Regions from separate parts of the Streptomyces saintjeani genome, predicted to be linked through region 2. Evidence: riboswitches for the same ligand, from Rfam matches in the RefSeq annotation. Region 2 holds a riboswitch; each other region holds the start of a gene.
The links. Region 2 has a riboswitch for cobalamin ahead of metE (5-methyltetrahydropteroyltriglutamate--homocysteine S-methyltransferase). Riboswitches for the same ligand answer to the same signal wherever they lie in the genome.
Positions count from the first base shown of each region.

Region 1: linked by a shared signal. The riboswitch ahead of ACQCO7_RS28580 (ribonucleoside-diphosphate reductase subunit alpha) and the one ahead of metE (5-methyltetrahydropteroyltriglutamate--homocysteine S-methyltransferase) in region 2 are both predicted to bind cobalamin.
Region 3: linked by a shared signal. The riboswitch ahead of ACQCO7_RS09695 (cobalamin biosynthesis protein) and the one ahead of metE (5-methyltetrahydropteroyltriglutamate--homocysteine S-methyltransferase) in region 2 are both predicted to bind cobalamin.

Region 1 is NZ_CP189624.1:6,231,972-6,241,587, reverse strand. It holds gene nagB (glucosamine-6-phosphate deaminase) at 1-682, shown strand, start outside; gene ACQCO7_RS28600 (glycoside hydrolase family 3 protein) at 822-2,438, opposite strand; gene ACQCO7_RS28595 (GntR family transcriptional regulator) at 2,617-3,381, shown strand; gene ACQCO7_RS28590 (DUF3311 domain-containing protein) at 3,508-3,765, shown strand; gene mctP (monocarboxylate uptake permease MctP) at 3,762-5,372, shown strand; cobalamin riboswitch at 5,724-5,848, shown strand; gene ACQCO7_RS28580 (ribonucleoside-diphosphate reductase subunit alpha) at 5,982-8,342, shown strand; gene ACQCO7_RS28575 (ribonucleotide-diphosphate reductase subunit beta) at 8,342-9,358, shown strand; gene ACQCO7_RS28570 (bifunctional albaflavenone monooxygenase/terpene synthase) at 9,416-9,616, opposite strand, start outside.
Region 2 is NZ_CP189624.1:1,102,235-1,111,850, reverse strand. It holds gene ACQCO7_RS05065 (amidohydrolase family protein) at 201-1,652, opposite strand; gene ACQCO7_RS05060 (cytochrome P450 family protein) at 1,713-2,915, opposite strand; gene ACQCO7_RS05055 (allantoin permease) at 3,055-4,701, opposite strand; gene metE (5-methyltetrahydropteroyltriglutamate--homocysteine S-methyltransferase) at 4,869-7,160, opposite strand; cobalamin riboswitch at 7,304-7,523, opposite strand; gene ACQCO7_RS05045 (MFS transporter) at 7,702-9,204, shown strand; gene ACQCO7_RS05040 (ABC transporter permease) at 9,591-9,616, shown strand, end outside.
Region 3 is NZ_CP189624.1:2,170,120-2,179,735, forward strand. It holds gene ACQCO7_RS09670 (hypothetical protein) at 1-85, opposite strand, end outside; gene ACQCO7_RS09675 (alpha/beta hydrolase) at 300-1,421, opposite strand; gene ACQCO7_RS09680 (class II aldolase/adducin family protein) at 1,593-2,261, opposite strand; gene ACQCO7_RS09685 (anion permease) at 2,391-3,608, shown strand; gene ACQCO7_RS09690 (hypothetical protein) at 3,629-3,850, shown strand; cobalamin riboswitch at 4,000-4,140, shown strand; gene ACQCO7_RS09695 (cobalamin biosynthesis protein) at 4,242-5,198, shown strand; gene ACQCO7_RS09700 (cobyric acid synthase) at 5,195-6,703, shown strand; gene cobN (cobaltochelatase subunit CobN) at 6,700-9,616, shown strand, end outside.

The sequences.
Region 1 (9,616 bases), 5.1 Mb from region 2:
CACGGGGTCCACTCCGCTGCCGGTCTACCAGGCGCTCGCGGCGCGGGTCCGCGCGGGCGGGACGGACGTCTCCGCCGTACGGATAGCGCAGCTCGACGAGTACGTGGGGCTGCCCGCCGAGCACCCCGAGTCCTACCGCTCGGTCCTGCGCCGCGAGGTCCTCACGCCGCTCGGCATCCCGATGTCCGCCTTCCTCGGCCCCGACGGCGCCGCTGACGACATCCAGGCGGCCTGCGCGACGTACGACCGCGCGCTCGCGGAGGCCGGCGGTGTGGACCTCCAGCTCCTCGGCATCGGCACGGACGGCCACATCGGCTTCAACGAGCCCTGCTCCTCCCTCTCCTCCCGCACCCGCATCAAGACCCTCACGCAGCAGACCCGCGTCGACAACGCCCGCTTCTTCGACGACGACATCGCCCAGGTACCCCACCACGTCATCACCCAGGGCATCGGCACGATCCTGGAGGCCCGCCACCTGGTCCTCCTGGCCACGGGCGAGGGCAAGGCGGACGCGGTGGCGGCGACGGTGGAGGGCCCGGTGGCAGCGATCTGCCCCGCCTCGGCGCTCCAGCTCCACCCCCACGCGACGATCGTCGCGGACGAGGCGGCGGCGTCGAAGCTGAAGCTGGCGGACTACTTCCGGCACACGTACGACAACAAGCCGGAGTGGCAGGGGATCTGAGGGGATCTGAGGGGACCGGCGAGAGCCCGGAACAGGCGGGAGCCGGCCGGGGCAGGAAGCCGAGGCCGGGTTCACCACGCATCAGCCCTCCCCGGGGCCGGCGGGTACGCCCTCGGCCTTCAGCCACCCCGCCGCCCTCTCAAACCCCCCGCACCCCCGCGATCACCTCCGCCGCGGCCCAGCCGCACACCCTCGCCGCGCCGTGGGTCGCGATGTGGGCCGCGCCTCGGGGGGCGGCGTGGGGGACGCCCATTTCCACGATGATCGTGTCGGGGCGGGCGTCGAGGAGGGTGGTGAGGGCCGTGGACATCCAGGGGTGGCGGTGTTCGTCGCGGACGACGGCGACGATCCGGCGGCCGACCGCTGCCGACAGGGCCTCGCGGCCCGCCTCAGGGCCCGTGAACGTGCCGGTGCCGGTGCCGGGGAGGAGCTCGGCCAGGGCAGGCGCCAGGCCCCACGGGGTCTCGTCGCCCACCGCCATGTTCGCCAGCGGGGTGAAGGCGGCGACGTAAGGGGGCGCCGTCAGGGGGAGGTTCTCCGGGGACGTCACCCGGAGCGCTCTTCGAGCCGCCTCCAGACCGATACCCGGGCTCGCGGCAGGACCGGCGCTCAGGCTCGCGCCCGGACCTGCACCCAGACCCGCACCCGAGCCCGCACCCACACCCAGACCCGCGCCCAGACCAGCCCCCGAGTTCGCAGCGACGCCAGTCCCCAAGCTCGCCGCCCGCGTAGCCGTCGTCGTCCACTGCGCCAGCGCCCGTACCCGCCCCGCCGCCTCCGCGAGGCGTTCCTCCGCGAGGTCGCCCGTGCGGACCGCGGTCACCAGGGCGTCCCGCAGGCGGATCACCGTCTCGCCGTCCGACAGGCCCCCGCCCACGCAGATCGCGTCCGCGCCCGCGTCGATCGCGAGGACGGCGCCCCGTTCGACGCCGTACGTGTCGGCCACCGCCCGCATCTCCATGCCGTCGGTGATGATCAGCCCGTCGTAGCCGAGGTCGTGGCGCAGGAGGTCGAGGGTGCGGCGGGAGAGGGTCGCGGGGCGGGTGGGGTCGAGGGCGGGTGTGAGGATGTGGGCGGTCATGATCGCGCGGACCCCGGCGGAGACGGCCGCGCGGAAGGGCGGCAGGTCGCGGGCGGCCAGCGTCCCGTACGGCACGTCGATGCGCGGCAGCGACTCGTGGGAGTCGACGGACGTGTCCCCGTGCCCCGGGAAGTGCTTGGCGCAGGCGGCGACCCCGGCGGACTGGAGCCCGGCGACGTACGCGGCGGTGTGCCGCGCGACCAGCGCCGGGTCGGCGCCGAAGGAGCGTACGCCGATGACGGGGTTGCCGGGGTCGGTGTTGACGTCCGCGGAGGGCGCCCAGTCGAGGGTGACCCCGCACTCGGCGAGCCGGCGCCCCAGCTCGGCGGCGACGGAGTGCGTGAGGCCGGTGTCGTCGACGACGCCGAGCGCGAGGCTGCCGGGGAAGGAGGACCCCCGGCGCGCTTCGAGGCGGGTGACGTCACCCCCCTCCTCGTCGAGGGCGATCACCACATCGGGCCGGACCTTGCGCAACTCGGCCGTGAGGTCGGCGAGTTGCCGGGGACCGGCGATGTTGCGGGCGAAGAGGCCGACGGCGGCGAGGCCCTCGTCGAGGCGGCGCAGCAGCCAGTCGGGGGCGGTCGTCCCGGTGAAGCCGGGCTGGAGGACGGCGAGGGCGTCCCGGGTCACAGTCGTCTCCGCCAAGGCCACCCTCCGAATGGTGTAGACCAGCATCGCGAGCTTGGACCGGACCAAGGGTCGTGTCAAGGGCCGGGACGCCGTACGCAGGGAGTTCTTACCGGCCGCGACCGGAACCGACCTGGCCGTACGGGCACCCGTACACACGATCCCGTGCCACGATGTGAGCCGCGGCCGACGGGAGGTCGGCCCGTGCGAGCCGGGAAGGCAGGCCATGAGCACCGACGTCAGCAGTGCGGAGAACGAGGGTGGAGCGACCGTCCGTACCGCGCGTGTGCCCAAGTACTACCGTCTGAAGAAGCATCTGCTGGACATCACCCAGACGCAGGCACCCGGTACGGCCGTCCCGCCGGAACGCACGCTCGCGGCCGAGTTCGACACGTCCCGGACGACCGTCCGCCAGGCCCTCCAGGAACTCGTCGTCGAGGGCCGGCTCGAACGCATCCAGGGCAAGGGCACGTTCGTCGCGAAGCCGAAGGTGTCCCAGGCGCTCCAACTGACCTCGTACACCGAGGACATGCATGCGCAGGGGCTGGAGCCGACCTCGCAGCTCATCGACATCGGGTACGTCACCGCCGACGACCGGCTCGCCGAGCTGCTCGACATCACGTCCGGGGGCCGGGTCCTGCGCATCGAGCGGCTGCGGATGGCCAACGGGGAGCCGATGGCCATAGAGACGGCGCACCTCAGCGCCAAGCGCTTCCCGGCCCTGCGCCGGTCCCTCGTCAAGTACACGTCCCTGTACACCGCCCTCGCCGAGGTGTACGACGTCCGGCTCGCCGAGGCCGAGGAGACCATCGAGACGGCGCTCGCGACGCCGCGCGAGGCGGGGCTCCTCGGGACGGACGTGGGGCTGCCGATGCTCATGCTGTCCCGGCACTCCCTGGACCTGCGGGGGGAGCCCGTGGAGTGGGTGCGGTCGGTGTGGCGGGGGGACCGGTACAAGTTCGTGGCACGGCTCAAGCGGCCTGTCGACTAGCGACGGAGCAACACAGCTTCAGGACGATCCGTCAGCAGGGCTTCCGCTGCGCTTATCCGTCACTTAGATTGCCTGCGCATTGCAGTGGTGATCACTGGTGATCCCAGCGAGGGGACGGAGCCGCCGATGTCAGAGACCCCACCGAGGGCAGAGGAAGCGGTGGTGACGCCGGTGCGCGTCGTCATCGCCCTCTGTCTGTTCGCGCCCTTCGTGGCGCTGCTGTGGGTCGGGTCGTATGCCGATGTGAACCCGCGGTTCATCGGCATCCCGTTCTTCTACTGGTACCAGATGCTGTGGGTCCTCATCTCGACCGCGCTGACCATGACCGCGTACAAGCTGTGGCAGCGTGACCAGCGCGCCCGCAAGGGGGGTGCGTCGAAGTGAACGACGGCGTGAACGGCGTCGCGCTCGGCGTCTTCATCTTCTTCTTCCTCGCGGTCACCGTCATGGGGTTCCTCGCGGCGCGCTGGCGCCGGGCCGAGACCGACTCCCTCGACGAATGGGGGCTCGGCGGGCGGTCGTTCGGGACCTGGGTGACGTGGTTCCTGCTCGGCGGGGACCTGTACACGGCGTACACGTTCGTCGCGGTTCCGGCAGCCGTGTACGCGGCCGGCGCGGCCGGGTTCTTCGCCGTGCCGTACACGGTCCTCATCTACCCCCTGATCTTCACGTTCCTGCCCCGGCTGTGGTCCGTCTCGCACAAGCACGGGTACGTCACCACGTCCGACTTCGTGCGCGGGCGGTTCGGGTCCAAGGGGCTGTCCCTCGCGGTCGCGGTGACCGGCATCCTCGCGACGATGCCGTACATCGCGCTCCAGCTCGTCGGCATCCAGGCGGTGCTGGACGTGATGGGCGTCGGGGGCGGCGAGGACACGAACTGGTTCGTCAAGGACCTGCCGCTGCTGATCGCCTTCGGCGTGCTGGCCGCGTACACGTACTCCTCGGGGCTGCGGGCGCCGGCGCTGATCGCGTTCGTCAAGGACACGCTGATCTACATCGTGATCACGGTGGCGATCATCTACATCCCGATCAAGCTCGGCGGGTTCGACGACATCTTCGCCTCGGCGAGCGAGAAGTACACCGCCGCGAAACAGGGGGGCCTCGTCCCGGCCGAGGCGGGGCAATGGACGTACGCCACCCTCGCGCTGGGCTCCGCGCTGGCGCTGTTCATGTACCCCCACTCGATCACGGCGACGCTGTCGTCCCGGAGTCGCAACGTCATCCGCCGCAACACGACGATCCTGCCGCTGTATTCCCTCATGCTCGGCCTGCTCGCCCTCCTCGGCTTCATGGCCATCGCGGCGAACGTCGACACCCACGGCAACAGTCAGCTGGCCATCCCCCAGCTCTTCGAGGACATGTTCCCCGACTGGTTCGCGGGCGTGGCGTTCGCGGCGATCGGCATCGGCGCGCTGGTACCGGCGGCGATCATGTCCATCGCGGCGGCCAACCTCTTCACGCGGAACATCTACAAGGACTTCCTCAAGCCGGACGCCACGCCGGAGCAGGAGACGAAGATCTCCAAGCTGGTCTCGCTCCTGGTGAAGGTCGGCGCCCTGATCTTCGTCCTGACGATGGACAAGACCACCGCGATCAACTTCCAGCTCCTTGGCGGCATCTGGATCCTCCAGACCTTCCCGGCCCTGGTCGGCGGCCTCTTCACCCGCTGGTTCCACCGCTGGGCCCTGCTGGGCGGCTGGGCCGTGGGCATGATCTACGGCACGATCGCCGCGTACGGCGTCGCCTCCCCCACGCAGAAGCACTTCGGCGGCAGCTCGAAGGAGATCCCGGGCATCGGTGAGATCGGCTACATCGGCCTCACGGCGTTCGTCCTGAACGTGGCGGTGACGGTGGTCCTGACGTTCGTCCTGCGCGCGGCGAAGGCGCCGGACGGGGTGGACGAGACGAGTCCGTCGGACTACACGGCGGACGCGGGCGACCCGGGGGTCCAGACGGAACTTCCCCCGGCGACGTCGGGAGCGGCCCACTAGCTCGGCGCTCCCTGCCGTCGGGCGGCTGCGGCACCGTCGTGGTCGCTCGCGCAGTTCCCCGCGCCCCTGAAAGACGCGCTGCCGCGCGCTTTCAGGGGCGCGCTGCTGTCTCTGTACGCGGCTGCCGCCGCGCCGACGAAAAGTGCGCGCGGCGCATCTTTTCCAGGGGCGCGGGGAACTGCGCGACCAGCCACGGCGGACCCGCAGCCGCCCCCGGACAGCAAGCCCCACGGCGGCTCGCGGCCTTTCGTCCCGACACTCCCGAGTTCACACTTCCCACCCAACAGTTGACGCTCCGAAGCCGACGCGACACAACATCTGGGGGTGACCTGACAGGCCGGCACTAGATGTATGCTCATGCTCGCTGTCGCCGCAGGGGAATCCGGTGGGAATCCGGAACTGTCCCGCAACGGTGTACTTGTGCGCATACGCGCCCAGGAGTCAGTCCGAGGACCTGTCGGCAGCAAGCGCCAGCCGTGCTCAGGGACGGCCCGGCGTGCCCTGACGTCCGGGCCTCGCGGAGTGGGCCGGGTACGCGTACGTGTCGTGCGTCCGTGCTGCCCCATGCCCTCCCGCGAAGGCCCCTTGCCGAGCGAGGGAGAGCCTCACGTGACCATCGCGCCAGCCGAACCCGTTTCAGAGGTCCAGGCGGTCGAGACCGGAACCGACGGTCCCGGTACCGCGCTGCTGCGGACCCTGACGGAGCTGACCGCCGACCTCCCCGACGCGGACCCCGGCCGGGTCGCCGCCGCGGCGCTGCGGGGCCGTTCCGCGCGGGCGGACGAGGCCGAGCTGCGGGAGCTGGCGACGGAGGCCGCCGCGGGCCTGATCTCGGAGGACCCGGCGTACTCGCGTCTCGCCGCGCGCCTGCTGACGATCAGCATCCGCGCGGAGGCCGCCTCGCAGAGTGTGACGACGTTCACGGAGTCGGTCTCCGTGGGCCACCGCGAGGGCCTGATCGCGGACCGCACGGCGGAGTTCGCGCGGCTGCACGCCACCTACCTGGACGGCCTGATCGACCCGGTGGCCGACGACCGCTTCGGCTACTTCGGCCTGCGCACCCTGCACAGCCGGTACCTGCTGCGGCACCCGATCACCCGCAAGGTGATCGAGACGCCCCAGCACTTCCTGCTGCGCGTGGCCTCCGGGCTCGCCGAGGACGACACCGTACGAGCCCTGGACGAGGTCGCCGCCCTGTACGGCCTGATGAGCCGCCTGGACTACCTCCCGTCCTCCCCCACGCTGTTCAACTCCGGCACCCGGCACCCGCAGATGTCGTCCTGCTACCTCCTGGACTCCCCCAAGGACGAGCTGGACTCCATCTACGACCGCTACCACCAGGTCGCCCGCCTGTCGAAGCACGCCGGCGGCATCGGCCTGTCGTACTCCCGTATCCGCAGCCGGGGTTCGCTGATCCGGGGCACGAACGGGCACTCCAACGGCATCGTGCCGTTCCTGAAGACGCTGGACGCGAGTGTCGCGGCCGTGAACCAGGGCGGGCGGCGCAAGGGCGCGGCGGCGGTGTACCTGGAGACCTGGCACTCCGACATCGAGGAGTTCCTGGAGCTGCGGGACAACACGGGCGAGGACGCCCGCCGTACGCACAACCTGAACCTCGCGCACTGGATCCCGGACGAGTTCATGCGCCGCGTGAACGCCGACCAGGAGTGGTCGCTGTTCTCGCCCTCGGACGTGCCGGAACTGGTCGACCTGTGGGGCGACGAGTTCGACGCGGCGTACCGGAAGGCCGAAGCCGAGGGGCTCGCCAAGAAGACGATCCCCGCGCGGGACCTGTACGGCCGGATGATGCGCACGCTCGCGCAGACCGGCAACGGCTGGATGACGTTCAAGGACGCCGCGAACCGTACGGCGAACCAGACCGCCGAGCCGGGCCACGTGGTCCACTCCTCCAACCTCTGCACGGAGATCCTGGAGGTCACGGACGACGGGGAGACGGCCGTCTGCAACCTGGGTTCGGTGAACCTGGGCGCGTTCGTCACCGGCGGCGACATCGACTGGGAGCGGCTGGACGAGACCGTCCGTACGGCCGTGACGTTCCTCGACCGGGTCGTGGACATCAACTTCTACCCGACCGAGCAGGCGGGCCGCTCCAACTCCCGGTGGCGGCCGGTGGGCCTGGGCGCGATGGGCCTCCAGGACGTCTTCTTCAAGCTGCGCATCCCGTTCGACTCGCCCGAGGCGAAGGAGCTGTCGACGCGGATCGCCGAGCGCATCATGCTCGCCGCGTACGAGGCGTCCGCGACCCTCGCCGAGCGGTCCGGTCCGCTCCCCGCCTGGGAGAAGACCCGTACGGCCCGTGGCGTGCTGCACCCCGACCACTTCGGCGTCGAGTTCACCTGGCCGGAGCGCTGGGCGGCGCTGCGCGAGCGGATCGCGTCGACCGGCCTGCGCAACTCACTGCTGCTGGCGATCGCGCCGACCGCGACCATCGCGTCCATCGCCGGTGTGTACGAGTGCATCGAGCCGCAGGTGTCCAACCTGTTCAAGCGCGAGACGCTGTCCGGGGAGTTCCTCCAGGTCAACTCGTACCTGGTGCAGGACCTGAAGGACCTCGGCGTGTGGGACGCCCGTACCCGTGAGGCGCTGCGCGAGGCCAACGGCTCGGTGCAGGACTTCGGCTGGATCCCGGCGGACGTCCGCGCGCTGTACCGCACGGCGTGGGAGATCCCGCAGCGCGGTCTGATCGACATGGCTGCGGCCCGTACGCCGTACCTGGACCAGGCGCAGTCCCTGAACCTGTTCCTGGAGACGCCGACGATCGGCAAGCTCTCCTCGATGTACGCGTACGCCTGGAAGTCCGGGCTGAAGACGACGTACTACCTGCGCTCGCGCCCGGCGACGCGGATCGCGCGCGCGGCCCAGGCAGCTGTCCCGGTGCAGGCCACCCCCGACCCCGACGCGGTCGCCTGCTCCCTCGAAAACCCCGAGTCCTGCGAGGCCTGCCAGTAATGACCACCGAAGCCACCAAGAACCTGCTCGACCCGGGCTTCGAGCTGACGCTTCGCCCGATGCGCTACCCGGACTTCTACGAGCGCTACCGGGACGCGATCAAGAACACCTGGACCGTCGAGGAGGTCGACCTCCACTCGGACGTCTCGGACCTCGCGAAGCTGTCCCCCGAGGAGCAGCACCTCATCGGGCGGCTCGTGGCGTTCTTCGCGACGGGTGACTCGATCGTCGCGAACAACCTCGTGCTGACGCTGTACAAGCACATCAACTCCCCGGAGGCGCGGCTGTACCTGAGCCGCCAGCTCTTCGAGGAGGCCGTGCACGTCCAGTTCTACCTGACGCTGCTCGACACCTACCTGCCCGATCCGGAGGACCGCAACGCGGCCTTCGCGGCCGTCGAGAACATCCCCTCGATCCGCGAGAAGGCCGAGTTCTGCTTCAAGTGGATCAACGAGGTCGAGAAGCTGGACAGCCTCCAGACCCAGGCCGACCGCCGCCGCTTCCTGCTGAACCTGATCTGCTTCGCCGCGTGCATCGAGGGCCTGTTCTTCTACGGCGCCTTCGCGTACGTCTACTGGTTCCGCAGCCGGGGTCTCCTGCACGGCCTGGCGACCGGCACCAACTGGGTGTTCCGCGACGAGACGATGCACATGTCGTTCGCGTTCGAGGTCGTCGACACCGTCCGCAAGGAGGAGCCGGAGCTCTTCGACGACGCGCTCCAGCAGCAGGTCACCGACATGCTGAAGGAGGCCGTCGAGGCGGAGCTCCAGTTCGCCCGCGACCTGTGCGGTGACGGTCTGCCCGGCATGAACACCGAGTCGATGCGCCAGTACCTGGAGTGCGTCGCGGACCAGCGCCTGGCCCGTCTCGGCTTCGCCCCGGTCTACGGCTCCGAGAACCCCTTCTCCTTCATGGAGCTCCAGGGCGTCCAGGAGCTGACGAACTTCTTCGAGCGCCGCCCGTCGGCGTATCAGGTCGCCGTGGAAGGCACGGTCGACCTGGACGAGGACTTCTGACCCGGCGCGTCCCGTCACCCACGGCCCGGCACTCCCCCGAGTGCCGGGCCGTCGTGTTCAGCGGGCGATCGGCCGCAGCCGCAGGTCCCTCGGGCGCAGGGTGATGCCGATCCGGTGCCGGGAGTCCGAGCCCGGGGTCTCCTCGAAGCGGAACGCCGTGGCCATCGCGGCGGTGAGGAGGGTCATCTCCGCCATGGAGAAGTGGTCGCTGGGGCACTTGCGGTTGCCGACGCTGAAGGGGCTCATCGCGTGTTTGGG
Region 2 (9,616 bases):
CAAGTGTGACGGAGTTCACCCGGCGCGGGGGATTGGTTAGCGGAATCCAGCATTCCCGCAGTTCGGGGCTGGTCCCGAAGACGGGTACGGCCCCGAAGCGCGGTCGTTCTTGACGCGAACTTTTCGCAACAACCTGACGGACTCGACAGCGAGTTATGCGCAGGAGGTCATCGGGCGCTCAGCATGGCTCACGATTTCGTTCACGTGATCTTCATCGCGGCTTCCCATTCCGCGTCCGGTATCCGCGACCGCAGGTACCCGAACGACTCCGCCGCCAGCCGCCGCGCCCGCTTCAGGTCGACGCCGACCAGCTCGCCCCGGTGCTTGAGAACCCGGCCGTCCACCAGGACCGTGTCCACGTCGCCCCGGCCCGCCTGGAACACCAGGTGCCCCGCCGGGTTGTGCACCGGCGTCATCGCGACCGTGTCGGTGCGCAGGAGCACCAGGTCGGCGCGCTTGCCCACGGTGACCGAGCCGATCAGGGAGCCGAGGCCGAGCGCCTTCGCGCCGCCCAGCGTCGCGTACTCCAGCACGTCGGAGGCGCGCAGCGCGTTGTCCGCGACGGTCTCACCCGCCTCGTGCGCCCGCAGGTGCGCCAGCGCCCGGTCCGCGCTGAGCGTCGAGCGCATCGCCGAGAACATGTCGCCGCTCCACCACACGACCGTGTCCATCGACAGCGACACCGGGATGCCGAACTCCCTCGCCTTCCCGGTGGGCGGATACCCCTGCCCGGCGCTCGACTCGCTCTCCGACGCGATGGACAGGTACGCGCCGCTCGCGGCGATCCTCCGGTACGCGTCGTCGCTCAGCGAACCCGCGTGGACCAAGGTGGACGACGGTGACAGCGCGCCGAACTCGTCCAGGAACCGGACCTGTTCGTCGCCGGAGTGGCCCCACACGCCCGCGTGCGTGGTCACCGGGAGACTCCGGTCCCGCGCGAAGCGCAGCGCCCGCCTGGCCTCCTCGGTGTCGGACACGTCCAACGCGAGCTGGAGGGTGACCAGTTGGTCCGGCCGTCCGGTGAAGCGGTCACGGATCAGCCGGTCCACCCGGCCGTCCGTCACCCAGCCCAGGTCGGGCGCGAAGGAGTTGCCGTACGCGTACCTGGCCCGGCCCGGGACCGAGAACAGCGCGTCCACGGCCGCCTCCGCGTGCTCCGGGGTGCGGGAGTTGTGCGACCAGTCGGTGACCGTGGTGACGCCGTCGTTCACGGCCTCGACCATGCCGAGGTGGTTGGCCGCGTAGATGTCCTCCGGGCGGAAGAGGGTGCCCCACTTCGTGATCATCCACTCGAAGTAGTTGCCCAGCGTCCAGTCCGCGCCTACGCCCCGCAGCGTGGTCTGCCACATGTGGCGGTGCGTGTCGACGAAACCGGGGATCAGGAGGCCGCCGTTCGCCTCGATCACCGTGGCGGGGGCGGGGAGGTGCTTGCCGATCGCGGCGATGCGGTTGCCCTCGACGAGGACGTCCGTGTCGTAGAGGGTGCCCCGGTCCATCGTGACGACGGTGGCGCGGCGGATGAGGAGGGGGCGGCCGGGGCGTAAGTCGGGGGTGGCGGCCTGGGCTTGAGGCGCGGCGGCGAGGGTCGTCACGCCGAGGGCGGCGGCTCCTGTCAGGGCCTGGCGGCGGGTGGTCCCTGTCCAACGGGGCATGGGTGACTCCTGGTTGTCGGCTCGGGGCGATTCAATGCGTGCGGCTCTGGGCCGGGTCCGTCACGCGGTGCCTCGTACGCGCAGCGGCAGTGATTCCGGGCCGCGCATCAGCAGGCTCTGGCGGTACGTCAACTCGCCCGGTGCCACGGCCGGTTCGATCACGGCGTAGCGGTTCAGCAGGTCGCGGAAGGCCACCCGGGCCTCCTGGCGGGCCAGCGGTGCGCCGAGGCAGTAGTGGATGCCGACGCCGAAGGAGACGTGCCGGTTGGGGGTGCGGGTGACGTCCAGGCGGTCGGGGTCGGTGAAGTGCGCGGCGTCGCGGTTGGCGGAGGTGACGGCCGCGAGGACCAGTTCACCGGCGGGGATCTCGACGGTCCCGACGGTGACCGGTTCCTTCGTGTACCGGTACGTCGAGAGGTTCACCGGGCCGTCGTACCTGAGGAACTCCTCCACGGCCGTCGGGATCAGCTCGGGGTCCTCGCGCAGGCGCTTCAGCTCGGCCGGGTGCGTGAGCAGGGCGCGCATACCGTTCGCCACGAGGTTGACCGTCGTCTCGTGGCCCGCGCTGAGCAGGAGGAACACCATCGCGACGAGTTCCTCGCCGGAGAGGCGGTCGTCGTCGATCAGCGCGGAGAGGAGGTCGTCGCCGAGTGTCCGCCGCTTCGCGGCGATCAGGTCGGTGAGGTACGCCGTGATGTGTCCGGCCGCCGCGCTCACCGTCTCCGGCGCGCCGGTCGCGTTGTAGTCCTGGGTCCAGCCGCCGAACGCGTCCCGCTCGCCCTCCGGGAGGCCCAGGAGTTCGCACATCACCGTGATGGAGAGGGGGAACGCGTAGTCGCCGATCAGGTCGATCTCGGGGCGGTCCGCGAGTCCGTCCAGGAGGGACGCGGAGAGGGCCTCGGTGCGGGGGAGGAGGGCGGTGACGCGGCCGGGGGTGAACGCCTTCGACACGAGGCTCCGCAGCCGGGTGTGGGCGGGCGGATCGCTGTTCAGCATGTGCCCGGCGGTCTTCCGCGCCACGGCCCGGGGCGCCCGCCCCGGCACGGTGTTCCGCCGGAACAGTTCCCCGACGGCCTCCGCGTCCTTGCCGAACCGGGAGTTCGCCAGAACCTCCCGGACATCGCCGTACCGACTGACCACCCACACCCGCAGCCCGTCCGGGGTGACGACGGTCCGCACGGGCTCGTCCCGCCGCAGCACCGCGTACGTACCGTGCGGATCGGCCCAGAACCCCGCCCCGAAACTCTCACCTAATGTGACCATGCGGTCACATTACTTACTCTTTACCTCGTGAGAAAGACCGACCGGAACCGGCCGCTCCGTCACGGCGGCGACACGGAGAACGGGGACGACTCCCTCGGTCGTGAGGTCGTCATCCCCGTTCTCGTGGGGTGAAGGGGGGTTACACCGTCGCCGGGAGGACGTGGTCGCCCACCGTGTCCGTGCTCAGGCACAGGGAGCACACCGTCGCGTCGTGGGTCGCGCAGGCCGTGAGGTCGGGGCGTTCGTACGGCTGGTGGCAGACGTGGCAGTCGTACGTCGTGGCGCTGGGGTTGCCCTCCGGGTCCAGGAGGGGTTCCGCTATGCCGTCGTCCGTGCGGCGGAGGTAGTACTTGCCCTTGGTGGCGACCGCCATCACGGGGGTCAGGACGAAGGCCAGGACCGCCGCCGCCACCGGGGAGTACGGCTGGAGCGTGTCGCCCAGGGCGTGGAAGTACATGGCGATCGAGAGGCCCGAGGCCGCCACGAAGGAGACCACGCCCACCGGGTTCACCGCGTACAGCATGCCCCGGCGGAACTCCGGCTGGAGCGGGGAGATCTTCAGCAGGTACTTGTTGACGCCGATGTCCGTCGCGACCGTCACGACCCACGCGATCGCGCAGTTGGAGTAGAAGCCGAGGATGCTGTTGAGGAAGCTGAACATGTCGGCCTCCATCAGGATCAGTGCGAAGGAGAGGTTCACCAGCACGAACACCATGCGGCCCGGGTAGCGCTTCGTCACCCGCGTGAACGAGTTCGTCCAGGCCAGCGAACCGGAGTACGCGTTCGTCACGTTGATCTTGATCTGGCTGATCACGACGAGGACGACGGCGAGCGGAACGACCAGCCAGGACGGCATCATCGCGTCGAACGCGCCCCGGAACTGCTGGATCGGCTCGGGAGCCGCGTCCGCCCCGACCTTCGCGATGATGTACACCGCGAGGAACACGCCGATCGCCTGCTTCAGCGCACCGAGGACCACCCACCCGGGACCGGCCATGATCACGGCCGTCCACCAGCTCCGCTTGTTCTCCTCGGTCTTGGGCGGCATGAACCGCAGGTAGTCGATCTGCTCACCGATCTGCGCGATGAGGGAGAGACACACGCCGGCACCCAGCAGCACGGACGCCGTGTTGATGCCGCCCTCGCCGTCCGTACCCGCGTAGTTCAGGAACTTGTCGACCGTGCCGGGGTCGGTCGCGACCAGGTACACCAGCGGTCCCACCATCAGCAGCAGCCAGACCGGCGTCGTCCACACCTGGAGCTTGCTCAGCGCCTTCATGCCGTAGATCACGAGCGGGATGACCATCAGCGTGGAGACCAGGTAGCCGAGCCACAGGGGGAGTCCGAGGCCCAGCTTGAGCCCCTGGGCCATGATCGACCCTTCGAGCGCGAAGAAGATGAACGTGAAGCTCGCGAAGATGACGCTGGTCAGCACCGAGCCGTAGTACCCGAACCCCGAGCCCCGTGTGATCAGGTCCAGGTCGATGTTGTACCGCGCGCCGTAGTACGCCAGCGGGAACCCCGTCACGAAGATGACCACGGCGGCCACGGCGATCGCCACGAGCGCGTTGCCGGTGCCGTGCGCGAGGCCGATGCCGGCGCCGATCGAGAAGTCCGCCATGTAGGCGATGCCGCCCAGCGCGGTCGTCGCCACGACCATCGGGGTCCAGCGGCGGTAACTGCGGGGCGCGAAGCGGAGGGTGTAGTCCTCCAGGGTCTCCTTCGTGGCCTGGTCGGTGGTCGGGGACGGGCCGGTGCGTACGTCTGTCTGCGGCTCGACGCTCACTACGTCTCCTTGCGGCGGGGGCGGGGACGGGATGCCCCGCGGCACGGCTTGCGGGAGCACGGAGACGGTAGGCAGGGGGTGTTACCCCTAAATACTTCCCGTATGAAGGAGATGTTTCGCTGCACGGGTGAAGTCCCCGGGCATCCCCGGGGACTTCACCTCCTGGCTCAGTGCAGTTCGGCCCGTACCCTCCGCGCCGCCGTCACCAGGTTCTCCAGCGACTGCCTCGTCTCCGGCCAGCCCCTCGTCTTCAGGCCGCAGTCCGGGTTCACCCACAGGCGGTCCGCCGGGATCGCCTCAAGGCCCGCCCGCAGCAACGCCGATGCCTCCTCCGCGCTCGGTACGCGCGGCGAGTGGATGTCGTACACCCCCGGGCCCGCCTCCCTCGGGTATCTGTGCGCCGCCAGTTCGCGGGCCACCTGCATGTGGGAGCGGGCCGCTTCGAGGCTGATCACGTCCGCGTCCAGGTCGTCGATCGCCTGCACGACGTCCCCGAACTCGGCGTAGCACATGTGCGTATGGATCTGGGTGCGCGCGCGTACGCCGGACGTCGCCAGGCGGAACGCCTCCGTCGCCCATTCCAGGTACGCCGCGTGGTCCGCGCGCCGTAGCGGCAGGGTCTCCCGCAGCGCGGGTTCGTCCACCTGGATCACCGAACTCCCCGCCGCCTCAAGGTCGCCGACCTCGTCCCGCAGGGCAAGAGCGACTTGGCGGGCCGTCTCGGCGAGCGGCTGGTCGTCCCGTACGAACGACCACGCCAGCATCGTCACCGGCCCCGTCAGCATCCCCTTGACCGGGCGGGACGTGAGGGACTGGGCGTACGACGTCCAGCGGACCGTCATCGGGTCGGGGCGGGAGATGTCCCCGGCGAGGATCGGGGGACGGACGTACCGGGTGCCGTACGACTGGACCCAGCCGTGCTGCGTGGCGAGGTAGCCCGTGAGCTGTTCGGCGAAGTACTGGACCATGTCGTTGCGTTCGGGTTCGCCATGGACCAGCACGTCGATCCCGGCCTTCTCCTGGAAGGCGATCACCTCCTGGATCTCGGCGCGGATGCGGTCCTCGTAGCCGTCGAGGCCGATTCGCCCGGCCCGCAGGTCCGCGCGGGCGGCGCGCAGTTCGCCGGTCTGCGGGAACGAACCGATCGTGGTCGTCGGCAGCGTGGGCAGCCCGAGATGCGCGCGCTGCGCCAAGGCCCGTTCGGCGTACGGCTGTTCGCGGCGCGTGTCGGCCGGGGTGACCGCGGCGGCGCGGGCCCGCACCGCGGGGTCATGGGTGATCGGCGATCCCGCGCGGGACGCCAGGTCCGCGTGGTTCGCCGCGAGTTCGGCGGCGATCGCGCCGGTGCCGCTGGTCAGACCGTGGGCCAGGGTGACGACCTCGGCGGTCTTCTGCCGGGCGAAGGCGAGCCAGCGCAGGATCTGCGGGTCGGTGTCGCGTTCGAGGCCGGTGTCGAGGGGGACGTGCAGGAGGGAGCAGGAGGCGGCGACGTCGACGCGGTCGGCGAGTCCGAGGAGGGTGCCGAGGACGGTGAGGGACCCGGCGAGGTCGTTCACCCAGACGTTGCGGCCGTCCACCACCCCCGCGACCAGCCGCTTGCCGGGCAGCCCGCCGACGGACGCGAGGTCCGCCAGCGTGCCGGGCCGCGTGAAGTCGAGGGCGAGCCCCTCGACGGGCGCCTTCGCCAGCACCGGCAGGGCCTCGCCGGGCCGGTCGAAGTAGGTCGCGACCAGCAGCTTGGGCCGGTCGCCGAGTGCGCCGAGGTCCCGGTACGCGCGGGCGGCGGCGTTCAGCTCGGCCGGGGTGCGGTCCTGGACGAGGGCGGGCTCGTCGAGCTGCACCCACCCGGCGCGGGCCGCGCGCAGCCCGGCGAGGATCTCGGCGTACACCGGGAGGAGCCGGTCGAGGAGGGTGAGCGGGTCGAAACCGGCGTCGACACCGGGGGCGGGCTTGGCCAGCAGCAGGTAGGTGACCGGGCCGACCAGGACCGGGCGTGCGGTGAGGCCGAGGGCGAGGGCCTCCGTCAACTGGGCGATCTGCTGGGAGGGTTCGGCGCGGAAGACCGTGTCCGGGCCCAACTCGGGTACCAGGTAGTGGTAGTTCGTGTCGAACCACTTGGTCATCTCCAGCGGCGGCGCGTCCTGCGTGCCGCGCGCCATGGCGAAGTAGCGGTCCAGGGGGTCCTCGATTCCCGCGTGGCGTACGGGAACCGCCCCGACCATCACGCTGGTGTCGAGGACATGGTCGTACAGCGAGAAGTCACCGGTCGGCACCTCGTCGATCCCGGCGTCGGCGAGCCGCCGCCAGGTCGAGGCGCGCAGGTCGGCGGCGGTCGAGCGGAGTTCGCCCGCGGTGACGCGACCCTTCCAGTAGCCCTCGACGGCCTTCTTCAGTTCCCGGTTCTCACCCTGCCGGGGGTAGCCGTACAGGGTTGCCGCGGCTGCGGACTTCGTGGTCACGGAGATCTCCTTCACGAGACGATTCCCTGAGGTCCCGGCGACGGGACGGGGGCGTGAAGGACCCACCGGCCGGACGGCAGCGCCGTACGGCCTTCTGTGCGCCGACCCACCCGCGAGGTCACCGGAACTCCGCGCGCGAACAGCTCGCGCACGGGCAGTCGGCAGGTCTTCGGACTCACGGGCACGCCTCGTCCAGGACGAGGCACCTACTGGCCGTCGCTTCCCAGGTCCGTGCGGACCCAGTGCGTATGACGGCGGTCGTTCCCGCTCACCGCTGCGGGGCAGTCCCGGATTCCCACCGGGTTCCCTCTTGCGACGCGGCCCGTCTGGCTGACGGGGCGAACCGGCTGCGTCGATCAGCTTACGGGGCGAAGTCGCCGTACGGGCAAGCGTTTCGGGACACGGAAGCCGTGGATCGGCCTGTGACGCCGGTCTCACTATCGAAACGGTTGAGTTTCGCTAGTGAGGTGTGTAGCGTCACTGGAGTACGAAACCGTTTCGTTCGCGAGACGCCCGATCATCTCATCGGAGCAGGCCCCTTATGTCACAGACCACCGAGACGCCGGACACGACGTCACTCACCAAGACAGCCGAGGAACCCGCGTCCCGTCACCGCTGGTGGGTTCTCGCGATGATCGGCATAGCCCAGCTGATGGTCACGCTGGACGCGACGATCGTGAACATCGCGATGCCGTCCGCCCAGGCCGACCTCGGGTTCTCCGACGGTGACCGGACCTGGATCGTCACCGCCTACTCCCTCGCCTTCGGCAGCCTCCTGCTCCTCGGCGGCCGGATCGCGGACCTCTTCGGCCGCAAGGTCGCCTTCCTGGTCGGCGTCGGCGGCTTCGCGGCGGCCTCCGCGCTGGCCGGCGCCGCCACGAACTTCGAGGTCCTCGTCGTCGGCCGCACCCTCCAGGGCCTGTTCGGCGCGCTCCTCGCACCCGCCGCGCTCTCGCTGCTGACCACGACGTTCACCGACGCCAAGGAGCGCGCCCGCGCCTTCGGCATCTACGGCGCCATCGCCGGCTCCGGCGCGGCCGTCGGCCTGCTGCTCGGCGGTGTCCTCACCGAGTACCTCGACTGGCGCTGGACCCTCTACGTCAACCTCGCCCTCGCCGTGATCCCCCTGGTCGGCGGCTGGATCCTGCTCAAGCGCACGGCCCGCGAACCCGGCGCGAAGCTCGACATCCCCGGCACCCTCCTCGTCACCACCGGCCTTTTCGCCGTCGTCTACGGCTTCTCGATGGCCGAGTCCCACGACTGGTCCTCCCCGCGCTCCTGGGGCTTCCTGACCGCCGGCGGCATCCTGCTCGCCGCGTTCACCTGGTGGCAGACCAAGGCGTCCCACCCGCTGCTCCCGCTGCGCGTCCTGCTCGACCGCGACCGCGGCGCCTCCTTCGCCGTGATGCTGATCTCCAGCGCCGGGATGTTCGGTGTCTTCCTCTTCCTGACCTACTACCTCCAGCTCAGCCTCGGCTTCTCCGCCGTGAAGACCGGGCTCGCGTTCCTGCCGATGGTCGGCGCGCTGATGGTCGCGGCCACCCTGGCGACCAGCTTCCTCGTCCCCCGGATCGGCCCGAAGACCATCGTCCCGCTCGGCATGGGCCTCGGCGCGCTCGGCCTGGTCTGGATGACGGACCTCGGCCTGGACAGCACGTACGTCACCCACGTCATGCCGCCGCTGATCCTCACCGGCCTCGGCATCGGCCTGGTCATGGCGCCCGCGATGTCCCTGGCCACCAGCGGGGTCGCCGCGCACGACGCCGGGGTCGCCTCGGCCGCCGTCAACACGATGCAGCAGATCGGCGGCTCCATCGGCACGGCCCTGCTGAACACCCTCGCGGCGAGCGCCGCGACCAACTACCTGGACGGCAGGAACGCGGGCGACAAGCTCGTCCAGGCGCACGCCGCGCTGGAGTCGTACTCCACCGCGTACTGGTGGTCGGCCGGGTTCTTCGCGGTCGGCGCCGTCATCACCCTGCTGCTCTACCGCAGCGGCGTTCCGAAGGCCGACGAGAACGCGGCTCCCACGGTCCACATGTGAGCGGCATGTGGTGACCGCACTCTGAGCGGAGGGTGCGGGCGAACGGGCCCGGTGTCTGGGGAGACGCCGGGCCCGTTCGCGTGTCCGCGCGGGCTCGTTCGTCTGCGCAGGTGAGAGGCGGGCAAGAGCCTCCGCCTTTATTTGCGTCTGGACGCAAGAAGGTGCAGACTCACCCTGTCGGACCCGCCATGGGTGCAGTCACATCGCGGAACGGAGGCGGCCATGGGCGCAGAACCTCCCAGTCCGAGCCGCCCCCAGGGCGCTCGCTGAAACCCCCTTCTCTTCTTCACTCCCCACGCTCCCCCGGGTGACCCCGCCCCGCTGTCGGCGCGCCGCCGCCGGCCGGGGCGCCTCGCCGTGCGCAGAGTGTGGGCGGAGGCTCCGTGATGCTGATCCGTGCTGTCAAACGACC
Region 3 (9,616 bases), 1.1 Mb from region 2:
GCTGGTTCACAGCTGAGGGGGCGGCGGCCAGGGGTCGCGGGCGGACGAGTCGAAGCCTGGAGTCGCGCGGGATACGGGACGTCACGGGTGCAGTCTTCCGGTTGACGGTCCGAAAACCCAAACGGAATGTCACGGGGGGCTACGGGACTGGCCAACGCACGGGGTGCGGAGAGGGGACGGAGAGGGTGCTCGGGACGGGGACGGGACCAAGCGGAACGCCCGCTACCGGGGCGGGTGGATGTGCCGGGACTCACACCGGCGGGGCCCGGTGTTCGGCCGGCGCCGTTCATGTCGGCCGCTCACATCAGCGGCGTCAAGAACCTCCGCAGGGTCTCCTCGTACGCCGCCGGGTCCGCGTTCCACATCGCGCCGTGCGGGGCGTCGCGGACCTCGTGGAGGGTCGTGAGCGCGGGCGCCCGCGCGGCGAGGCGGCGGGAGAGGTCCCAGGGGGCGACCGTGTCGCCGGGGCCGTGGACGATCAGTGTGGGGACGCCGGGGAGCGTGCCGTCGTCGTCCGGGGGCTCCGCCCCGTTGCCGAGGCGGCCCAGCGCCGCGCGGACCGCCAGCGGGAGCAGGGCGCCCGGGGTGCGGCGGGCGGCGGCCAGCGAGCGCAGGGCCGTCTGCCAGTCGAGGAGCGGGGAGTCGAGGACCAGGCCGCAGACGCGGTCGGCGAGGCCGGAGCGGGTGGCCGCGCGCAGGGCCATCGCCGCGCCGGTCGACCAGCCGAGCAGGATCACGCGGTCGGCGCCGTGCGCGAGGGCGTACCGGATCGCCGCGTCGACGTCCCGCCACTCCGTCGTACCGAGGTGGTTGAGGCCGTCCGGCGGACGCGGCGCGCCCTCGTCGCCCCGGTAGGCGGGCACCAGGGTCGGGAAGCGGCGGCGGTGCAGGAACCCCAGGACGTTCAGGGCGTGTTCGCGGCCCGCGCCGAGGCCGTGCACGGCGATCACCCAGGTGCGGCGCGCGCCGGGCACGAACCAGGCGGGCAGCGTGCCGAGTTCGCCGGGGACACCGACGTCCGTGTGGGTCAGGCCGAGGGCCGTCGCCGGGTCGCCGACGTGCAGGCTCGGGGTGAGGCGTACGGCCGTGCCGGGGCCGAGCGTGCCGTACGAGACGCGTTCCAGGCGGCGGACGACCGTGTCGGCGTCGCGCGGGGCGTTCGGCAGGACCGGGCCGATCACCGCGTGGACGTCCGCGCCGGTGATGCCGTACGTGCCGGGTCTGAGGGCGGCGAGGTCGCGGGTGAGCGTGATCCGGCCGGCGGCGGTGGCATGCACCGTGAGCTTGGGTTCCGTCGGCAGGGGCCGGCCCGGCGGCGCCTTCAGCGCCGGGTCGCTCGCCATCCGGCCGGCGGCGACGCTCGCCGCGCCGGCGGCCACTACTGCGGAGACGGCGACGGCCGTCGCTTTGACTGGGCGCACGGGTCCAGTGTCCGGGTGGTTCGCGGGGGAGGCCAGTGGTGCGGGGCCGGGCCGGGGGCTCGGCGGAGCCGGACGGGTGGGCTCGGCGGGGGCGGCGCAGGGTGCGGCGTGGCTTTCGTACGGCCGTTGGGGGCGTGTGCCCGGCCGGTACCCCGCCGACGGCGCGTCCCCTCAGACCGTCCCCTGCCCGTACCCCTTCAGCTTGTCCCCCGCCTCCCGCACCTGGTCCGGGGTCAGCAGGCTCGGGGTGTGGCCCGGGACCGAGGCCGCCGTCAGCCAGAGGTGGCACATCCATTCGAGCTGGGCCGTGTCGGTGAAGGCGCGGTCGAGGGTGGGGGCGTACGCGAGGGTGCCGTGGTTCTGGAGGAGGCAGGCCGTGCGGCCTCGGAGGGCCGTGAGGATGTTGTCGGCGAGCTGCTCGGTGCCGTACGTCGCGTAGGGGGCCACGCGGACCGGGCCGCCCAGGGCCCCCGTCATGTAGTGGACCGCCGGGAGTTCGGGGACGAGGGTGGAGACGGCCGTCGCGTGGACGGCGTGGGTGTGGACGACGGCTCCGGCGTCGGTCGCGCGGTAGACCGCGAGGTGCATGGGGAGTTCGCTGGTCGGCCGGAGCGTGCCGAGGACCTGGGTGCCGTCGAGGCCGACGCCTGTCACGTCCTGGGGCCCCAGCCGGTCGTACGGAACGCCTGTCGGTGTGATCAGGACCACGTCTGCGAGCCGTACCGAGACGTTTCCCGATGTACCCACCACGAGTCCGTCGGTGACCGTGCGGCGTGCCGTCGCGATCAAGGACTCCCATGCCGCGGCCTCTTCGGGACGCGGGCGCCTCTGCTCAGCCATACGGGTGATCCTGCCAGGTGTCGGAGTCATGCCCACAGTGACACCGCGAAGCCCTGTCCAGTTCATCTTCCGTTCATCCAGGTTACCTACGTTCAACCTGCCGATTACTACGAACGATTGTCTGGGTAAATGGAAAACTTCTCGCTGATCCTCGCGATAGTGGTGGTAACCGCTCTCGCGTTCGATTTCACGAACGGTTTCCACGACACAGCCAACGCGATGGCCACCACCATCTCGACCGGCGCACTGCGGCCCAAGGTGGCGGTGGCCATGTCCGCCGCACTGAACCTTGTGGGGGCGTTCCTCTCCGTGGAGGTCGCGAACACGATCTCCAAGGGACTTGTCGACGAAAGCGGTATACGACCCGAGGTGATCTTCGCGGCGCTGGTCGGCGCGATCCTCTGGAACCTGCTGACCTGGCTGGTCGGCCTCCCCTCCAGCTCCTCGCACGCCCTGATGGGCGGCCTGATCGGCGCGACGCTGGCCTCCGCCGGGACCGGCGCGGTGCACGGCGACGTGCTGGTCACGAAGGTGCTGATTCCCGCAGTCGCCGCGCCGATCGTCGCCGGGGTCGCCGCGATGCTGGCGACGCGGCTGTCGTACACCCTGGCGAAGAAGGCCGACGGAAACGCGGCCGAAAAGGGTTACCGGTTCGGGCAGATCGCCTCGGCCGGGCTCGTCTCGCTGGCGCACGGCACGAACGACGCGCAGAAGACGATGGGCATCATCACGCTGGCGCTCGTCGCGGGCGGCTCGCTCGCGCCCGACTCGGACCCGCCCACCTGGGTCATCCTCTCCGCCGGCCTCGCGATCGCGCTCGGCACGTACCTGGGCGGCTGGCGCATCATCCGCACGATGGGCAAGGGCCTCACCGACCTCCAGCCGCGCCAGGGGTTCGCGGCGCAGACGTCCGCCGCGACGGTCATCCTCGCGTCGTCGCACCTCGGCTTCTCCCTCTCCACCACGCACGCGGTCTCCGGGTCCGTGATGGGCGCGGGGCTCGGCCGCAAGGGCGGGGTCGTGCGGTGGTCGACGGCCACGCGGATGTTCGTCGCGTGGGGGCTGACGCTGCCGGCCGCCGCACTGGTCGGGGCGCTCGCGGAGTCGGTCACGGACCTGGGCGACTGGGGTACGGCCGCCGTCGCGGTGTTCCTCGTCGCGTCGAGCGCCGCGATCTGGAAGGTCTCGCGGCGTGAGGTCGTGGACCACAACAACGTGAACGACACGGACGAAGCCGTCGCGACTCCGGTCGCCGGTGCCGTCGAGGCCGCCGACATCAAGGTCGTCATCCCCGCTCCGGCGACCGCCACCACCGACCCGGCCGCTCCCCCGGCCGCGACCGTCTGACCCCGAAGGACACCGCAACCATGAAGATCGACTGGTCCGCACTCGGCTCCGTCTTCGGTGTCAGCCTCGTGGTCACCGTCGGGATCGTGACCCTCTTCACGCTGGGCGTGATGGGCCTCTCCCGCCACGAACGCGCCCAGGCCGACGGGGGTTCGGCGGCGCTCGCGGTGACGGGGGCGTACGCGTGTTTCGCGGCGTGCCTGGGGGCTGTGGCGTACGGCATCAGCCTGATCGTCGCCTGAGCTCTCCGGAAAACCGGCAGCAACCGTTTGCACAACCCCGTGCGGCTTCGGCTGTGCGGGGTTTCGTGCGTGGGTGTGGGCCGGGTCACGGGTGGGGCCGTGTGGGGTTCTGCACACTCCGCTCTCGCAGGTCAACGGTGAGTTGACGGGTGTTTGAGGCCCGTGGTGGACTGCCAGGGCCATGTACGGCGGCTCAGGAGGAAGTCCGGTGCGAATCCGGCGCGGTCCCGCCACTGTGACCGGGGTAGTCATCCCCGGGAGCCAGGAACTCCCACCGCCGGTCTCGTCGAACCAGGGCGTGGACACCCTGAGTGAGGACATACCGCCATGCTCGGCCGCCGATTGAGGAACCGACTCCGACCGCCGACCGTTCCCACGGCCGGCTGAGCCGATGGGTGCCGATCGCATCTACGCGTACGGCGCCGCCGCCGGACTCCTCGGTGACCTGCTGTTCGGCGATCCCCGCCGGGGGCATCCGGTCGCCGCGTTCGGGCGCGCCGCGGTGTCTGTGGAGCGGGCGTTGTGGCGCGACCACCGGGGGTGGGGGGCGCTGCACACGGCTGTCTGCGCGGGGGGCGCGGTGGCTCTCGGCGCGGCCTCGCAGGCTGCCGTACGCCGCTCCCCCGCCGCTTCCCTCGCCCTGACCGGCGTCGCCACCTGGGCGGTCGTCGGCGGTACCTCCCTCGCCCGCGAGGCCCGGCACATCGGGCGGTCGCTGGCGGCCGGGGACGTCGACGCGGCGCGGGCGCGGCTGCCGCACCTGTGCGGGCGCGATCCGCAGGCGCTGGACGCCGACGGGATCGCGCGGGCCGTTGTGGAATCGGTTGCTGAGAACACGTCCGACGCGGTGGTGGGCGCGCTGGTGTGGGGGGCCGTGGGCGGGGTGCCGGGGCTGCTCGGGTTCCGGGCCGTCAACACGCTCGACGCGATGGTGGGGCACCGGTCGCCCCGGCACCTGCGGTACGGGTGGGCCTCGGCCCGGCTCGACGACGTCGCCGGGTGGCCGGGGGCCCGGCTGACGGCCGTGCTCGCGTGTGTCGCCGGGGACGATGCGCGGGGGGCTGTGCGGGCCTGGCGGGCGGACGCGGTGACGCATCCGAGCCCCAACGCGGGGCCGGTGGAGGCGTCGTTCGCGGGGGCGTTGGGGGTGCGGATGGGGGGGACCTTGTCCTATGCGGGTCGTGTTGAACACCGGCCCGTGCTCAACGGGGGTGGACGCGGGGTCGTCGTCGGGGACATCGAGCGGGCGGTACGGCTGTCCCGGCGGGTGAGTTGGCTGGCGCTGGGGGCGACGGTCGCTGGACGGATGTTGTGTAAACGGTTGCTGAAAAAGGGGGCCAGCGTATGAGCGGCGGGCTACTGGTCGCCGGGACCACCTCCGACGCCGGGAAGAGTGTCGTCACCGCCGGGATCTGCCGGTGGCTCGTACGGCAGGGCGTGAAGGTCGCGCCCTTCAAGGCGCAGAACATGTCCCTCAACTCGTTCGTGACCCGCGAGGGTGCCGAGATCGGGCGGGCGCAGGCCATGCAGGCGCAGGCGTGCCGGATCGAGCCGACCGCGCTGATGAACCCCGTGCTGCTGAAGCCCGGCGGGGAGCGGAGCAGTCAGGTCGTGCTGATGGGGAAGCCCGTCGGCGAGATGGACGCGCGCCGGTATCACGGGGGCCGGCAGGAGCAGCTTCTCGGGACGGTGCTCGACTGCCTCGCCGAACTCCGGTCCACGCACGACGTGGTGATCTGCGAGGGCGCCGGATCGCCCGCCGAGATCAACCTGCGGCGCACCGACATCGTCAACATGGGCATCGCCCGGGGCGCGGGGCTCCCTGTGCTGGTGGTCGGGGACATCGACCGGGGCGGCGTCTTCGCCTCGTTCTTCGGGACGGTCGCCCTGCTCTCGCCGGAGGACCAGGCACTGGTCGCCGGGTTCCTGGTGAACAAGTTCCGCGGCGATGTGTCGCTGCTGGAACCGGGGCTGGAGATGCTGCGCGGGCTGACCGGACGGTCGACGTACGGGGTGCTGCCGTTCAGGCCGGGCCTCGGGATCGACGAGGAGGACGGCATGGCGGTGTCCCTGCGGGGCGCCGTACGGGAGTCCTCGCTCGCGCCGCCGGTCGGTGACGAGATCCTCCGGGTCGCCGTCTGCGCCGTGCCGTTGATGTCGAACTTCACGGACGTGGACGCGCTGGCCGCCGAGCCCGGCGTGGTGGTGCGGTTCGTGGACCGGCCGGAGGAACTCGCGGACGCGGACCTGGTCGTCGTACCCGGAACTCGGGGGACGGTGAAGGCACTTGAGTGGCTGCGACAGCGGGGGCTGGCCGTCGAGCTGGCGCGCAGGGCCGCCGCCGGGAGGCCGACTCTGGGGATCTGCGGCGGTTTTCAGCTGCTCGGCGAGCGGATCGAGGACGACGTCGAGTCGCGCGCCGGGGTCGTCGACGGGCTCGGACTGCTGCCCGTGCGGGTGCGGTTCGCCCGGGAGAAGACCTTGACCCGGCCGGTGGGCGAGGCCCTCGGGGAGCGGGTCGAGGGGTACGAGATTCATCACGGGATCGCCGAAGTCGTAGGCGGCGACCCCTTCTTGGACGGCTGCCGGGTCGGCGCCGTCTGGGGTACGCACTGGCACGGCTCCCTGGAGTCGGACGGCTTCCGACGGGCCTTTCTGCGCGAGGTGGCGGCTGCCGCGGGCCGCCGTTTCGTGCCCGCCGAGGACACCTGCTTCGCCGCGCTGCGCGAGCGACAGCTCGATCTGCTCGGCGACTTGATCGAACAGCACGCGGACACAGACGCGCTTCTGCGACTCATCGAGTCGGGAGCGCCGCAAGGACTGCCCTTCATCCCCCCGGGAGCGCCCGCATGAGCACAGTTTTGCTGTTGTCGACCGCCGACACGGACCTGTTGGCGGCGCGCGCCTCCGGCGCCCCGTACCGGATCGGCAACCCGACCCGGGTGGACGTCACCGGGGAACTCCCGGCGCTGATCGAGGGCGCCGACATCGCTGTCGTCCGGCTCCTGGGCGGCAAGCGGGCCTGGGAGGACGGGCTCGCGGCGCTCAAGTCGGCGGGGATTCCCACCGTGTTGCTGGGCGGCGAGACCGTGCCGGACGCGGAGCTGATGGCCGAGTCGTCGGTGCCGGCCGGGGTCGTGGCGGAGGCGCTGCGCTACCTCGTCGAGGGCGGGTCGGCGAACCTCGTCGAACTCGCCCGATTCCTCTCCGACACCGTGCTGTTGACCGGTGAGGGGTTCGAAGAGCCCCAGAAGATGCCGGAGTTCGGGGTTCACGGGTCTTTTGAGATCCGCGAGGACCGTCCCACCGTCGGCGTTCTCTTCTACCGGGCCCACGAGTTGAGCGGCAACACCTCCTTCGTCGACACCCTGTGCGACGCGATCGAGGCGCGCGGCGCCAACGCGCTTCCCGTGTACTGCGGTTCGCTGCGCGGCGCGGACGCCGGGCTGTACGAACTCCTGGGCGGGGCCGACGCGTTGGTGGCGACCGTCCTCGCGGCCGGCGGCACACACGCCTCGGACGCCTCGGCCGGCGGTGACGAGGAGGCGTGGGACATCGGCGCGCTCGCCGACCTCAACATCCCTGTGCTGCAAGGGCTCTGCCTCACCTCGTCGCGCGCGGCGTGGGACGAGTCGGACGCCGCGCTCTCCCCCATGGACGCGGCGATGCAGGTCGCGATCCCCGAGTTCGACGGGCGGATCATCACCGTCCCGTTCTCCTTCAAGGAGCAGGGCCCGGACGACGTCCCGGTGTACGTCGCCGACCCCGAGCGGGCCGGGCGGGTCGCCGGAATCGCCGTACGGCACGCGCAGTTGAAGCACAAGCCGAACGCGGAGAAGAAGGTCGCGCTGGTCTTCACGGCGTACCCGACGAAGCACTCCCGGGTCGGCAACGCGGTCGGTCTGGACACGCCCGCTTCGGCGGTGCGGGTGCTGGACGCGCTGCGGGACGCCGGGTACGGGGTCAGTGGATACCCGTCCGAGGGCGACGAGTTGATCCACCGGCTCATCGAGGCCGGTGGCCATGACGTGGAGTGGCTGACCGAGGAGCAGTTGGCGTCCGCGCCCGCGCGGGTGCCGCTCGCGGACTACCAGGCGTGGTTCGGGAAGCTGGACCCGGAGTTGCGGGACGCGATGACCGAGGCGTGGGGCGAGCCGCCGGGGTCGCTGTACGTCGACGGGGACGACATCGTCCTGGCCTCCCTCCAGTTCGGGAACGTCGTCGTGATGATCCAGCCGCCGCGCGGCTTCGGGGAGAACCCGATCGCGATCTACCACGACCCGGACATGCCGCCGTCGCACCACTACATGGCCGCGTACCGCTGGCTGGACAACTCCTTCGGCGCCGACGCGATCATCCACATGGGCAAGCACGGCACGATGGAGTGGCTGCCGGGCAAGGGCCTTGGCCTGAGCGGCGGTTGCGCTCCGGACGCCGTGCTCGGTGAACTGCCGCTGATCTACCCGTTCATCGTCAACGACCCCGGCGAGGGGACGCAGGCGAAGCGGCGCGGGCACGCGACCGTCGTCGACCACCTGGTGCCGCCGATGGCCCGCGCGGACACGTACGGGGACCTCGCGAAGCTGGAGCAGCTCCTCGACGAGTACGCCCTCGTGAGCGATCTCGACCCGGTGAAGGCGCCTGCGGTGCGGGCGCAGATCTGGACGCTGGTGAAGGCCGCCGAGCTGCATCACGACCTGCATGTCGACGAGCAGCCGGGGGACGACGCCTTCGACGAGTTCGTCATGCACATCGACGGCTACCTCTGTGAGATCAAGGACGTGCAGATCCGCGACGGGCTGCACATCCTCGGCGGCGGACCGGTCGACGAGGCTCGCGTGAACCTCGTGCTGGCCGTGCTGCGCGCCTCCCAGGTGTGGGGCGGCCAGGCGAACGCGCTGCCGGGTCTGCGGGCCTCCTTCGCCGCCCATTTCGGGCTGGTCGAGAAGGAGTTGCTCGCCGAGCCGGGGGCCGCGCTGAAGGTGCCGGTGGAGTTGAGCGAGCTGGTGGAGGGTCCCGCGCGGACCGCCGCCGACGCGATCGACCTGCTGGAGCAGCTCTGCCGGCGGGTCGCGCTCGGGATGGAGGAGCGGGGCTGGGCGGTGGAGGCCGTGCCCGCTCTGGTGCGTGAGGTACTCGGGACCGAACTGCCGGACGCCGTCGCCGTGTTGGAGTTCGCGTGCGATGAGGTCGTGCCCCGGCTGGCCCGTACGACGGACGAGATCGGCCACATCTTGCGTGCGCTGGACGGGGGTTACGTCCCCGCCGGGCCCTCCGGGTCGCCGACGCGCGGTCTCGTCAACGTCCTGCCGACCGGCCGCAACTTCTACTCCGTCGACCCCAAGGCCATTCCCTCGCGGTTGAGTTGGGAGGTCGGGCAGGCGCTCGCGGACTCGCTCGTGCAGCGGTATCTGGCGGACACCGGGGAGTACCCGAAGTCCGTGGGGCTCACCGTCTGGGGCACCTCCGCGATGCGTACCCAGGGCGACGACATCTCCGAGATCCTCGCGCTGCTGGGCTGCCGTCCGGTGTGGGACGACGCGTCCCGCCGCGTCACCGGGTTCGAGGTCGTCCCCCTGGACGAACTGGGGCGCCCCCGCATCGACGTCACCGTCCGCATCTCCGGCTTCTTCCGGGACGCGTTCCCGCACGTCGTGGGGTTGCTCGACGACGCCGTACGCGCGGTCGCCGACCTGGACGAGCCCGCCTCGGGGAACTTCGTCAAGGCGCACGCCGACGAGGACACGGCCGAGCACGGCGACCGAC